4 regions of the Colwellia sp. F1 genome follow, and region 3 is predicted to be linked to each of the others. Evidence: predicted binding sites of a transcription regulator. Region 3 holds the regulator's gene; each other region holds the start of a gene.
The links. The regulator sigma-54, encoded in region 3, starts transcription at its own class of promoters, with help from an activator protein. The targets are predictions, from matches to a motif close to GTTGGCACGNNNNTNGNNT.
Positions count from the first base shown of each region.

Region 1: AC0UA9_RS11310 (flagellar basal body rod protein FlgF) is a predicted target of sigma-54. The motif match lies at 1,890-1,908, and genes of this name have one in related genera.
Region 2: AC0UA9_RS14700 (CmpA/NrtA family ABC transporter substrate-binding protein) is a predicted target of sigma-54. The motif match lies at 1,983-2,001, and genes of this name have one in related genera.
Region 4: fliE (flagellar hook-basal body complex protein FliE) is a predicted target of sigma-54. The motif match lies at 1,250-1,268, and genes of this name have one in related genera.

Region 1 covers NZ_JBWDLI010000010.1:136,789-139,982, reverse strand. The annotation lists gene AC0UA9_RS11320 (flagellar hook assembly protein FlgD) at 1-317, shown strand, start outside; gene flgE (flagellar hook protein FlgE) at 416-1,720, shown strand; gene AC0UA9_RS11310 (flagellar basal body rod protein FlgF) at 1,946-2,719, shown strand; gene flgG (flagellar basal-body rod protein FlgG) at 2,773-3,194, shown strand, end outside.
Region 2 covers NZ_JBWDLI010000017.1:10,000-13,193, reverse strand. The annotation lists gene AC0UA9_RS14705 (ABC transporter permease) at 1-262, opposite strand, end outside; gene AC0UA9_RS14700 (CmpA/NrtA family ABC transporter substrate-binding protein) at 359-1,756, opposite strand; gene AC0UA9_RS14695 (ANTAR domain-containing response regulator) at 2,127-2,732, opposite strand; gene odhB (2-oxoglutarate dehydrogenase complex dihydrolipoyllysine-residue succinyltransferase) at 3,035-3,194, opposite strand, start outside.
Region 3 covers NZ_JBWDLI010000015.1:68,878-72,071, reverse strand. The annotation lists gene rapZ (RNase adapter RapZ) at 1-362, opposite strand, end outside; gene ptsN (PTS IIA-like nitrogen regulatory protein PtsN) at 439-891, opposite strand; gene hpf (ribosome hibernation promoting factor) at 916-1,203, opposite strand; gene AC0UA9_RS14065 (RNA polymerase factor sigma-54) at 1,247-2,758, opposite strand; gene lptB (LPS export ABC transporter ATP-binding protein) at 2,891-3,194, opposite strand, start outside.
Region 4 covers NZ_JBWDLI010000010.1:101,308-104,501, forward strand. The annotation lists gene fliF (flagellar basal-body MS-ring/collar protein FliF) at 1-708, opposite strand, end outside; gene fliE (flagellar hook-basal body complex protein FliE) at 824-1,186, opposite strand; gene AC0UA9_RS11165 (sigma-54-dependent transcriptional regulator) at 1,413-2,753, opposite strand; gene AC0UA9_RS11170 (sensor histidine kinase) at 2,740-3,194, opposite strand, start outside.

The DNA.
Region 1 (3,194 bases), on a different contig from region 3:
GTGCAACTAACGTCAATATTTACGTAGAAAATGTTGCTGGCGAGGTTGTTCAAACAGTACCTGTTGGCGATGTTGAGGCAGGAGAATTTGGTTTTACTTGGAATGGGCAAACAGCAAAAGGAGAAGATGCTCCTGCAGGTGCTTATCGTTTTAGAGTGGTTGGTTTAGTTGAAGGGCAAGCAGCCGAGCTAGAAACAATGACTTATCGAAAAGTAGACAGTGTAACATTAGCAGGCTCTGGCGGTGACGTGGTGCTTAATCTTAATGGTGGTAGTGCCATGAAGTTAGCTGATGTAGTGGAAGTTTCAGAAGGTTAATTAAGTAGTTGGTTTTATAAAAGTAGACATTTTGGGTTGGTACCGCACGAAAGCTCAACCTATAAAAGAAGTAATTGAATATAAAAGAGGGTTAAATTATGTCATTCAATATAGCATTAAGCGGGCTAAACGCAGCACAAAAAGATTTAGATGTAACGTCAAATAACATTGCCAATGTTAATACCGTGGGCTTTAAAGAGTCGCGCGCTGAGTTCGTTGATGTTTATGCATCATCACTTTTGGCAGCCGGTAAAACGAAAGTAGGAGATGGTGTTTTAACCTCAGAAGTCGCACAACAATTTTCACAAGGTAGCATTCAGTTCACCAATAATGCGCTCGACTTAGCAATAACAGGTAATGGTTTTTTTGCTACAGTACCTGAAATAGGCTCATTAGAAACTTCCTATACGCGGGCAGGGCAGTTTAAGTTAAATAAAGATAATTTTGTCGTTAACTCAGGCGGTGGACACTTATTAGGGTTTCCAATTAACGCTGATGGTACATCGGCATCGGTAAGCTTAAGCACAGCAAGCCCTATTCGAATCCCGACCTCATCGGGTGCGCCAACTCAATCGAGTGAAGTTGATATTCGCATGAACTTGCCGGCAGGTGATGTGCCACCGGCAAACCCAGTATTTGACCCAACAGATCCATTAACTTTTAATAACTCAACGTCGGTGACAGTTTTTGACTCGCTAGGCGATAGTCACATTATGACTTATTACTTTGTTAAGTCTGCGGCTAATGAGTGGAGTATGTTTACTGCTGTTGATGAGCAAATGGTTGATATACCGGGTGGCCCAGTTACAGGGGCAGGTGTTAATGGCGCACAGCTTACTTTTAATGCCGGTGGCGACTTTATTAACCAAGATCCAGCTTTGATACAAACAGCTGCATTAGGCCCTGGTATTTTAGCCAATGGCTCTGATCCCACTCAACAAATCATTATTGACTTTAATTTGGATGCAAGTGGGCCTAACCCAAATGAACCGACCCAATTTGCCTCTAACTTTGAAGTAACCGCCTTAAGCCAAGATGGCTTAGCGGTAGGGCGTTTAACTGGTATTGACATTGGTACTGATGGTTTAGTACGGGCAACCTACAGTAATGGTACCTCAGAGCCTTTAGCGCGAATTACTATGGTAAACTTTGCTAACGAGCAGGGCTTAAAGCAAATAGGGGGAACCAGCTGGAAAGAAAGTATTAGCTCTGGTGAAGCTTTAGCAGGTGAAGCAGGCTCAGGTACTTTTGGTACGATCAACTCATCAGCACTAGAGCAAGCTAATGTAAACTTAACTACGGAATTAATTGACTTAATTTCTGCACAGCGGAACTTTCAAGCTAACTCTCGTTCATTAGAGGTTGATAACCAGTTGAATCAAACTATCTTACAAATTAGATAGATTATAAAGCTAGGATCTAGTTACTAGACTCTAGACTCTAGAACCTAGTAACTAGGCTTTAGAACCTAGTTACTAGCTTCTCAGCTCCACTCGTTTCACCCGCTCTTTATTCTTCAGTGATTACTTTTCAAATTTAAAATTAAACATTAAGTATTTTAAAAAGTCTTTTTCTGGCACCTTCCTTGCAAGTGTTATTGTAACAATTTTTATTTTCTGGAAACCATTATGGATAAGATGCTTTATGTCGCCATGAGCGGTGCCAAACAAAACATGCAAGCGCTGGCTATTAACGCTAATAACTTAGCAAATGCTAAAACTACAGGCTTTAAAGCCGATTTAGCACAAGCGCGCACTATGCAGGCTTTTGGTGAAGGCCAGCCAACACGTGTGTTTGCCATGACTGAACGCGCAAGCCAAAATTTTGACTCAGGCCCTTTACTAATGACTGGCCGGCCACTTGATATGGCAATTAAAGGCGATGGTTGGTTTGCGGTACAAACACCACAAGTTGCCAATAGTGTTGCCGATCCTTTTGGTCAAAGTGAAGCGTATAGCAGACAAGGGCACTTGCGTTTAACAGAAACAGGCACGTTAGAAACGTCAAACGGTGAAATTGTCTTAGGTGATAATGGGCCCATTATTGTCCCTTTACCTGTGGCCAATATACAAATTGCCTCTGACGGCACTATTATGGTTCAACCTGAGGGCGCCCCTAGCAGTGTGCAAGAAGAAGTGGGTCGAATTAAGCTGGTTGACCCTGATGTTCGTCTACTTGAAAAAGGCGCAGATGGTTTATTTAGACGTAAAGACGGTCAACTAGAATTGGCGGCTGCCAATGTACAGGTACAAGGAGGGGCACTTGAATCAAGTAATGTTAATCCTTTGTCTGAAATGACCGACATGATAGCGCTACAAAGACAATTTGAAATGCACTTGAAGCTAATGAAAACAGCTGAAGAAGTTGACGCGAGTAGCTCTTCGTTATTACGTGCATTCTAGTACTAAGAGCATTAAGCGAATACACGAAAGCAATAAATTTTTTGAGGTGATGTATGAACCCAGCATTATGGATCAGTAAAACAGGCTTAGACGCGCAAACCAAAGACATTGCGGTTATTTCTAATAACTTAGCGAATGCTAGTACAGTTGGTTTTAAAAAGAGTAGAGCGGTTTTTGAAGATTTGCTTTATCAAAATATTAATCAACCTGGTGGGCGCACAGCTAATGACAGTGAAGCACCTTCCGGTTTGATGCTTGGTGCAGGTACTAAAGTGGTGGCCACACAAAAAATTCATACCCAGGGGGATATGCAAACAACCGACAACTCACTAGATATAATGATTCAAGGAGAAGGCTTTTTTGAAATATTAATGCCTGATGGTTCGTCGGCTTATAGCCGAAACGGACAATTTACCATGGATGAAGAAGGCAATATGGTTACCCCAGGTGCCGGTTATGCGTTACAACCACAAAT
Region 2 (3,194 bases), on a different contig from region 3:
AGCGTCGAATTTTGACTTCATAACTTGGGTCACTGGCTAGTCTTTCGTTGTTGCGCTGTACTTGCCGTGCCATAAACGCTTGCTCTTTAGCCCTTACATCAACATGCTCTTGATATAAGTTAACCATTTGCGTAACTACCGCTTGAGGCCCTGGAAACTTTCCTAATGAAGTATCAATGCTGCTAGCTGACAGTGACCAAATAAAAATAAAACAAGCGATACCAATAATAGGCATAAAGAGCGCTGAGAAGTTAGCACCCATAATTGTGAACCAATCAAGAACACTGACCTTATTACCAGCTAATTTACGAATTAATGTTGCCATTGTTTTCTCTCCCGATGTTAATCAAAGTGCGTGTTAAATTTTATTGTTAGCTTTTAAGCCAATAACAAACTTATTAATATACTCATTAGGTTTATTACCGTCATAAAGGATCCCATCGATAAAATGCGCTTGGGGATCTTTAAAACCGTCTTCATTAATAAAGTTAGGAAAGTCACTGGCGCTCATTAATTTTTCCTCAATTAACGACTCAGCTGCGGCTCGATAAATGTCAGGACGATAAACATTTTTGGCAACTTCTTTATACCAGTCGTCTGTTTTATCCTCACTAATTTGCCCCCAACGACGCATTTGCGTTAAAGCCCAAATAGCGTCGGAGTAATATGGGTAAGTCGCGTGATAACGGAAAAAGACATTAAAATCAGGCATCGAGCGTTTGTCGCCTTTTTCATATTCAAACGTACCAGTCATTGAGTTAGCGATCACACTATGGTCAGCACCAACATAATGAGACTTAGCTAAAATTTTCACGGCTTCGGGGCGGTTAGCGTCATTATTATCATCTAACCATTTGGCTGCCCTGATCAATGCACGAGTTAGGCGAATAGTTGTGTTGGGGTATTTTTCTGAAAATGTTTTTGTAACGCCAAAGACTTTTTCTGGATTGTTTCGCCAAATTTCATGGTCGGTAACGACAGGTACACCAATACCTTTAAATACGGCTTGTTGATTCCAAGGTTCCCCTACGGAATAACCATAGATAGTACCTGCTTCCATCGTTGCCGGCATTTGTGGCGGTGGTGTAACTGACAGTAGAACATCTGCATTTAATTGACCTGATGTGTCTCCTTTAGCTGGTGCATAGAAACCAGGATGAATCCCCCCAGCAGCTAACCAATAACGTAACTCATAGTTATGAGTAGAAACAGGAAATACCATGGCCATATTGAAAGGTTTCCCAGCATCTAAATACTTTTCAACCACTGGTTTTAGCGCATCGGCTTTAATAGGGTGCACTGGCTTGCCATCTGCTTGTTTAGGAATATTAACTTTCATTTCTTCCCAAACGTTATTAGAAACAGTTATCGCATTACCATTTAAGTCCATAGAGAATGGCGTAATAATTTCAGCTTTAGTACCATAACCTATATGAGCAGCAATCGGCTGACCTGAGAGCATATGAGCACCATCAAGACGGCCATCAATAACACCATCGAGCAGTACCTTCCAGTTTGCTTGCGCCTCAACCCTGACATACAAGCCTTCATCTTCAAAAAAGCCTTTTTCATATGCTATGGCAATAGGGGCCATGTCGGTTAATTTAATAAAGCCGAATGTTAATTCTTCTTTTTCTGGATAACCTATGCCTGCGCCGTGAACTGAATGGCTTATGCTAGTAATGGATAAAGCAATAGTTATTGCTAAAACAGTCTGATTTAATTGCTTTTTTACTTTGTGTACTGAACTTTTCATTTGTTATCCTTATTACTGCTTTTAGATATTTTTTAAAATAAAAAAGCCTGGCACTCCGCGCCAAATAATTGGGGAGTGTCAGGCTTCGGTGCCAAACTAATTTAAACTACGCCGTTGCAGTTTTTTAGTTTTCATATATTGTGTTTGCCAAATACATGGCTATTTGACACAGGTTTTCAATTGTCGCTTAAGAAGTTAACATCATTAACTTCACTGACTATAGATAAAGCAGGTTTCGTGCCACTTAAAAAAATCCTTAAATACCTTTAAAATCAAGGTTCTTTTCTTAATACACGTAATTCATTTAATATCAAATGCTACAAAATAATCACTTCTCCCCTTTTTAGTGCATTACTGCATTAAAGTTGATTTACGATTTCTCAAACATTTTTGCTATGGCAAGCAAGTTTGTCGCGACATCTTCAACCTTTTGGCTATTATCCATCGCGGTTTTACGAATAAAGTGATACGCATCATGTTCAGATAAATTGCGACTTGTCATTAACCATAACTTCGCCTTTTCAATAACATTGTGCGAGGCTAATTTTTGTTTTGTTAAGCTAAGCTCGTCTTTTAAACGTTGATATTCTTTAAACCGCGCAACGGCGATATCAATAATAGAGCTTACTCGCGTATTATCGATAGTCCCGATTATATAGGCACTCACGCCTGACTTTACTAATTGGGTTATTGTTACTTGCGCTTCTTTTTCGCAGAACAGTACTATCGGTTTTGGTGCTGAGCGGCTAAGATGATTTAAGCTCTCTAGCATAGGTATATCAGGTGATTTTATAGTGATAACAAGAATATCAGGCTTTGATAACTCAACCTGTTTAAGTAACGGTATATGAGAGTTGCTAATGCACTCAACGCTATAGTTGGCTTGATTAAGCACACGTGTTAGCGCTGGGTCCTGTTCAATTTTTTGATTAACAAGTAATATTTTTACGCTGGGTACTGATTTATTTGATTTCATAAAATGCTAACAACTGAAATGTTAACACGATAATTCAACTTCTATGCCAGCAGCGTTAACTTCTACTCCAAAAATATTAATTGCTTTTATTACAGTAAGTTATATAAAACATGTGTCTAGCCACTTTATAAAAGTGCTAAAGAACACCAAAAATGGAATAATTTTGTATCATTATGATGCAACTAAGCATTAATAATGTGCATGCATATCATAGACATGCAAAAATACAAATTTTAAGATCAAAAAAGCCGTGCTAATTCATTATTAGCACGGCTTTTTAAATTTGACAGTATAGAGCGAGCTTAAACGTCTAAAAGTAAACGTGCAGGATCTTCTAATAATTCTTTAATGGTTACTAAGAAGCCAACCGATTCTTTACCATCAATTAAACGATGATCATAAGAAAGTGCTAAGTACATCATCGGCAGTATTTCTACTTTACCATCAACCGCCATCGGTCTG
Region 3 (3,194 bases):
TCTTTTTCTAGTGCTATGGCTTGGTCTAAGGCGATATTATTTTTGATCAGTGGGTGCAACCGTCTGGTTTCACTGAACCGTCGAATCAGATCGTTATCATCGGCATCTAAAAATAAGGTGGTAACATCAACGGCATTGGGTAAATATTCAATGATTTCTTCTATATCTTGCGGGTTGTTAGGTAAGTTTCGCACGTCTAGACTTACGGCGACATTTTCATAATCATTAATCACGGTGTGCGTTAATGCTGGCAGTAAATTTACGGGAATATTGTCAACACAATAATAACCTAAATCTTCTAATACTCTTAATGCTACAGACTTACCTGAGCCAGAGCGACCACTAACAATTATAAGCTTCATATATTAAATCTCAATTGCGGATAAAAAAAGTCGAGAAACGAGGGTGTTACAAGTTGTCACTTTGCTTGTTTAAAATTTAAATGGCTTGCTGAATCAGGTCAAACATTGCTTCTTGGTTTATACACTTGCGTACTTTTTTAGCTGTTTTACGATCGCTAAAAAGCTTTGCAATGCTTTGCAGTGTTTCTAAATGTTCCTGTGTGTTATTTTCAGGGACAAATAAACAAATAAATATATCAACTGGCTGGTTGTCAATAGCGTCAAAATCAATGGCTTGTTCAGTGGTTAAAAAAACAGCAACCGCTTTGTCTGTATTACTGAGCCTAGCATGAGGAATGGCAATGCCGTTACCAATACCTGTGCTGCCCATTTTTTCTCGGCTCAGTAAGCTATCTAATAGATCGGTTGGATTTACATTGCCTAATTCCTGGGCAGCAAGCTGACATATTTTTTCAAGTAAGCGTTTTTTACTGCGAACTGGTACTGCACATTGCGTGCAGTCCAGTGTTAAGATATTTTGTAGTGTCATAATAATTTAAGTGGTGGCGCTAAGCTAATGTTGGGTTATTTTGCCTTTATATTTGAGTATCTGGCGGTCGAGTTTATCAACCAAATTATCTATTGAACTATACATGTCGGTATTCACCGCAGAGGCATGAATTTCATTACCTTTTAAATGCACTGTGGCTTCTGCTTTTTGATCTAACTTCTCTACCGTTAATACTACGTAAACATTAGTAATATGGTCAAAGTGACGCTCTAACTTGGCTAGCTTTGTTTCAACATAGTTGCGTAATGATGAAGTGATATCTACATGATGGCCCGTAAGATTAATTTGCATAAGTATGATCCTTCTTTAGTTCAATTAAAAATAAAGTTACTGATTATAGTAAACTTTTACGTTGGTTCGACGGTGGAATAGCTAAAGACTCTCGATACTTAGCTATTGTGCGCCTAGCAACGTTAATACCCTGCTCGGCTAGTAAATCAGCCATTTTACTATCACTTAGCGGTTTAGCAGGTATTTCCGCTAAAATGAACTTTTTAATTAACGATCGAATAGCAGTAGACGAACATTCACCGCCATTTTCAGTGCTAACATGGCTTGAAAAAAAATATTTTAATTCAAAAATACCTCGTGGCGTATGCATATACTTCTGTGTTGTTACACGAGAAATTGTAGACTCATGCATATCGACCGCTTCAGCGATATCATTTAAAACCATTGGCCGCATTGCTTCTTCACCATGTTCTAAAAAGCCTTGTTGGCGTTGTACAATACAGTTTGATACTTTGAGTAAAGTGTCGTTGCGTGATTCTAAACTTTTGATAAACCACTTGGCTTCTTGTAAATTAGCGCGAATAAATTGGCCGTCGTTACTCGATGACTTTGTTGTTTTAGTCATGGCGGCATATTGTTGATTGACTGACAGCTTAGGAGCGCTATCAGGGTTTAACTCAACCACCCAGCGGCCATTTTTTTTCTCTACGGAAACGTCAGGAATCACGTATTGATCATCGCTTTTATCAATCACATCACCAGGGCGAGGGTTTAAACTTTGAATTAACCGCATCACTTCACGTAAGTCATCCTCTTTCAGCCGTGTTTTACGCATGAGTTGACGGTAATCACGGCTACCCAGTAAATCAATATGCTCTCTGATAATTAATTTGCTTTCTGTTAAGTAAGGAGTGTCAGAACTAAACTGGTTTAATTGAATTAGTAAACAGTCAGCAATCGACGGCGCGGCAACCCCTATAGGATCAAATACATTAATACGTTTTAGAACGGCTTCTACTTCATCAAGCTCTAGCCCTTCAATCCCGACACTCTCTAAAATATCTTCACTTGAAACCGTTAAGTAACCTGCATCGTCTACAGCTTCAATAATTGCTATGGCAATGGCTCTATCGGTTTCAGAAAAAGGCGTTAACTCCATTTGCCATAAAAGGTGATCTTGAATTGAGTCAGTTGTTTCACCTTGATAGGTGTAATCTTCTCCTGGGCTACTAATAGCACCAGTGTTTGAGGTGCCGGCACTGTAGCTTTCTTCCCAAGTTGTATCTATGTTTAACTCTTCAGGAATATCACTTTTTTCCATGGCTTCTGTCGTACTAATTTCATCAATGCTTGCCGATGGTTCTTCACTGGTCGTTGTTTCAGCTGTGGCTGAAAAGGCCTCTTCAAGTCTCTCTGAACTATCGTTAGCGCTATTTTCCGTATCAGCGCTAGATCTGTCTTGTTCACTTATTTCAAGTAGAGGGTTGCTTTCAAGTACTTCTTGTATTTCTTGCTGAAGCTCTAACGTAGACAGCTGCAACAGCTTGATCGCTTGTTGCAGTTGCGGTGTCATCGTTAATTGCTGTCCTATTCGGAGTTGCAGAGTTGGGCGCATCTACTTTTTTTACTTCCTATTAATAAATATTGCTAACATTATGATAACTAATTTAAAAATTACTTTTAGTCACTTAAGGTTAGTATAGCCTAAGTGAGTTCAGTATAGCCAAAGTTCTCATGCTTAAGTTAACTATAGCGTGAATTGTTCGCCTAGGTATACATCTCTTACCGTTTGATTCGCAAGAATTTGATCAGAGTCACCTTCAGCAATTATTTCACCATGACTAACAATATATGCATGTTCACATACATCAAGTGTTTCACGCACATTATGATCAGTAATTAATATACCAATACCGCGATTTTTAAGGTGAATAATTATTTTTTTTATATCACCAACAGAAATTGGGTCAACACCTGCAAAGGGCTCATCAAGTAGAATGAACTCAGGATCAGCGGCCAATGCCCTTGCTATTTCTACCCGTCTTCGTTCA
Region 4 (3,194 bases), on a different contig from region 3:
ACCTGAGTTCAATAACCGCCCATTTTGGTCGGTCACTGTGACACGGTTTGGGCTTAAGCCTTGCACTGCTGAAGCCACTATATCGACGACAGCATCAACTTCTTCCACTGATAATAAACGTCCGCGTTGCAAAGTAAGCACTACGGTTGCTGAAGGGTTTTTCTCGCGACGGGCAAAAATATTTTCTCTTGGGATAGCGAGTAAAACTTGCGCTTTTGAAATACTTTGTAATTGCTCTATTGTTTTAGCTACACGTTGCTCTCTGCCATATTTTAAGCGTTCACGTTCAACACGCTGACTAACACCAAAGCCCATGTCTTTCATAACCATATCTTCGCCTTGTGATGGCTCAGTTGATAAACCTTCACGGGCCAATAATAACTTTATTGTTTGGTATTCATCAGCTGGTACAGACAATGTGTTGTTTTCTTGACGGTAATCTACTTTATTTGCATCAAGAAAATCCATGGTTTTAATGAGCTCTTCAGTGGGTTGTTTAGCTAAGAAACGATATTCAGGCTCATTAGCCAACATAATAACAAACACTGCAATTGCTAAACATATTGATAACGCCACCACCAACGTAATTTGACGTAACGTATCAGCATTACCTAACATAGCCGCAAAGCCTGATTGCTGCTCTTGCATAGCATTATCATCACCTGAATCATTAGCGAGCATTGTACTATCGTTATCAGTTGCTACCATTGAATTTGTATCTGCCACTTTATTTCTCCGCTTACTACGTTATTTTTAGCGCTAGGCTGTAAGTTGTTGGTTTTGGGTGCTAGTTTGCTACTTCCCCCTCAACCTACCCTACCAGCTAAACAGGCATACTCATGATTTCTTTATAAGCTTCAACAAACTTATTACGCACTTGTACCGTGGCATCTAAGGCAACGCCTGACTTTGATGAGGCAATCATTACATCACCTAAAGTAACGCTGTCGTCGCCCATTTCAAAGGCCATTTTTTTTGCGCCTGTATCTTGTTGCAGTTCGTGTACTGTTTGTAATGCATCGTTAAGTAAATTACCAAAGTCATTACTAGAAGTATTAATTTTATCGGTAGCATTAACACCTGATACGCCTTGCATATCACCGCCAACCGTAGGGAGTTGGTTGCCTGATGCTTGTAATGACATACTTTGCATTTGTGCAAATAAAGAATTAGTACTTATGTCCATGGTCATCTCACTTGTGTCAATTTATTGTTATAACGCAATAAAAATTATCTATAATTAGTAAGCATGCAAGCATAATGCCAAAAGAAATTTAAGGCTAATTGACTTTTAAGAGTTAAGTGTTGTGAGTTAAGTGTGGGGTATAAAGTTAAGCGCTAAAGAGCAACTAACGTGAAAAACCCCGCTAAAAAACGGGGTTAATAAAACGCTAACAAAACTAACATTCACACTACGCCGGTATTTTAATACCTGAGTCGCGCATTTTTGCAATTTTGTAACGTAAAGTTCTTGGGCTAATACCCAAGCGCTCGGCAACTTCTTTTCGGCTACCGTGGCAAGCATGTAACGTATCTAAAATTATCTGGTGCTCTTGTAGTTTTAATTCATTGCCAAGTTTATCGTCTACCACCACGGCTTTGTTATGACTGTCAATACTGGCTGTTTCAAAACTTTCAATCAGTAAATCACCTGCATCTATGACTTGATTTGTGTGCAAAATTAATGCTCTTTGGATTACATTGTCAAGTTCACGTACATTACCTGGCCAATGATAAGCACTTAATTTACTGCGAGCTGCTGCGCTAAGTTCAGCAATTTTATCACCCTTTTTTTGGCAATGACTAGACACGATATGTTGTGCTAGCGGGATAATATCTCCTGGCCTTTCAGCCAAAGGTAACCAAGTAAGTGGAAACACATTTAACCGGTAGTATAAGTCTTCTCTAAAATCACCTTGGCTTACTGCTTCTTGAAGGTTTCTATTGCTAGTGGCGATCACCCTAACATCTAACTTTATTGTTTTTCTTCCGCCTAAACGCTCAACTTCGCGCTCTTGCAATACTCGTAAAATTTTAGCCTGTAAGCCTAAGTCCATTTCAGTGATTTCATCAAGTAAAATAGTGCCACCTTGCGCCTGTTCAAACTTACCCGGACACGCTTGAATTGCACCAGTAAAAGCACCTTTTTCATAGCCAAATAGTGTTGCTTCAAGCATATTTTCAGGGATTGCCGCACAGTTAATCGCAACAAAAGGTTGTTGGTTTCTTGGTGAGTTATTATGCACATATTGTGCAAGTACTTCTTTACCTGAGCCGCTTGGACCAAGCACCATGACCGAAGCGTCTGTTGTAGCAACTTTACGTGCTAAACTCAGTAGCTCTACACTATTTTTATCAGCGACTATTGGTGTATTTTTACTGACTGTAGACAATGGAATGTACTGACTAACCATATTCAGCAATACTTCCGGCGAAAAGGGCTTAGCGATATAGTTACAAGCACCATCTTGCATTGCTTGTACAGCATCATCTATTGTGCCGTAAGCTGTCATCAATAACACCGGTAAATTAGGGTAATTGACTTTAATATTTTTTAATAACGACAACCCTGACATACCGCCCATTTGTACATCACTTACCACAATATCAACAGATTGCGCTTTCAGTGCTAGTAACGCGCTTTCGCCAGAGTCGGCCTCAATACATTGATAATGTGCTAATGTAAGCGTATCAATCAATGCCTCTCGTAAACCGGCATCATCTTCAACCACTAATATTTTATGCTGACTCATGAGACTTCTCCTGTTGGTTTGCTGTTTGTACTGGCTGAGCCTGTGTTGCAGCTGCTTGTCCTAATAAAGGTAGCTTTATACAAAAATGTGCACCTTCTCCTGCCTTACCCAAGTAATTAACTTGCCCTTGATGAGCCTCTACTACGGATTTAACTACCGCAAGACCGAGTCCAGTCCCTTTACTGCTAGAGGTATAAAAAGGCTCAAATATTTTATCTATATTCTTACTACTAATACCTGCACCATTATCTTTTACACTGACGTAAACCGACTGGTTTTGTTGATACACTTGAATGTTAATAATAGCTTGCTCAATCTGGGGGGAGTTAGTTGCACGCAATGCATTATCGAGTAAGTTTTGAATTGCGCCTGTTAAAGCATTTTTGTTTGCTAAGATAGTACAGTCACTCTCGGGTAAGCCTATATTTACTTGTGCATTAA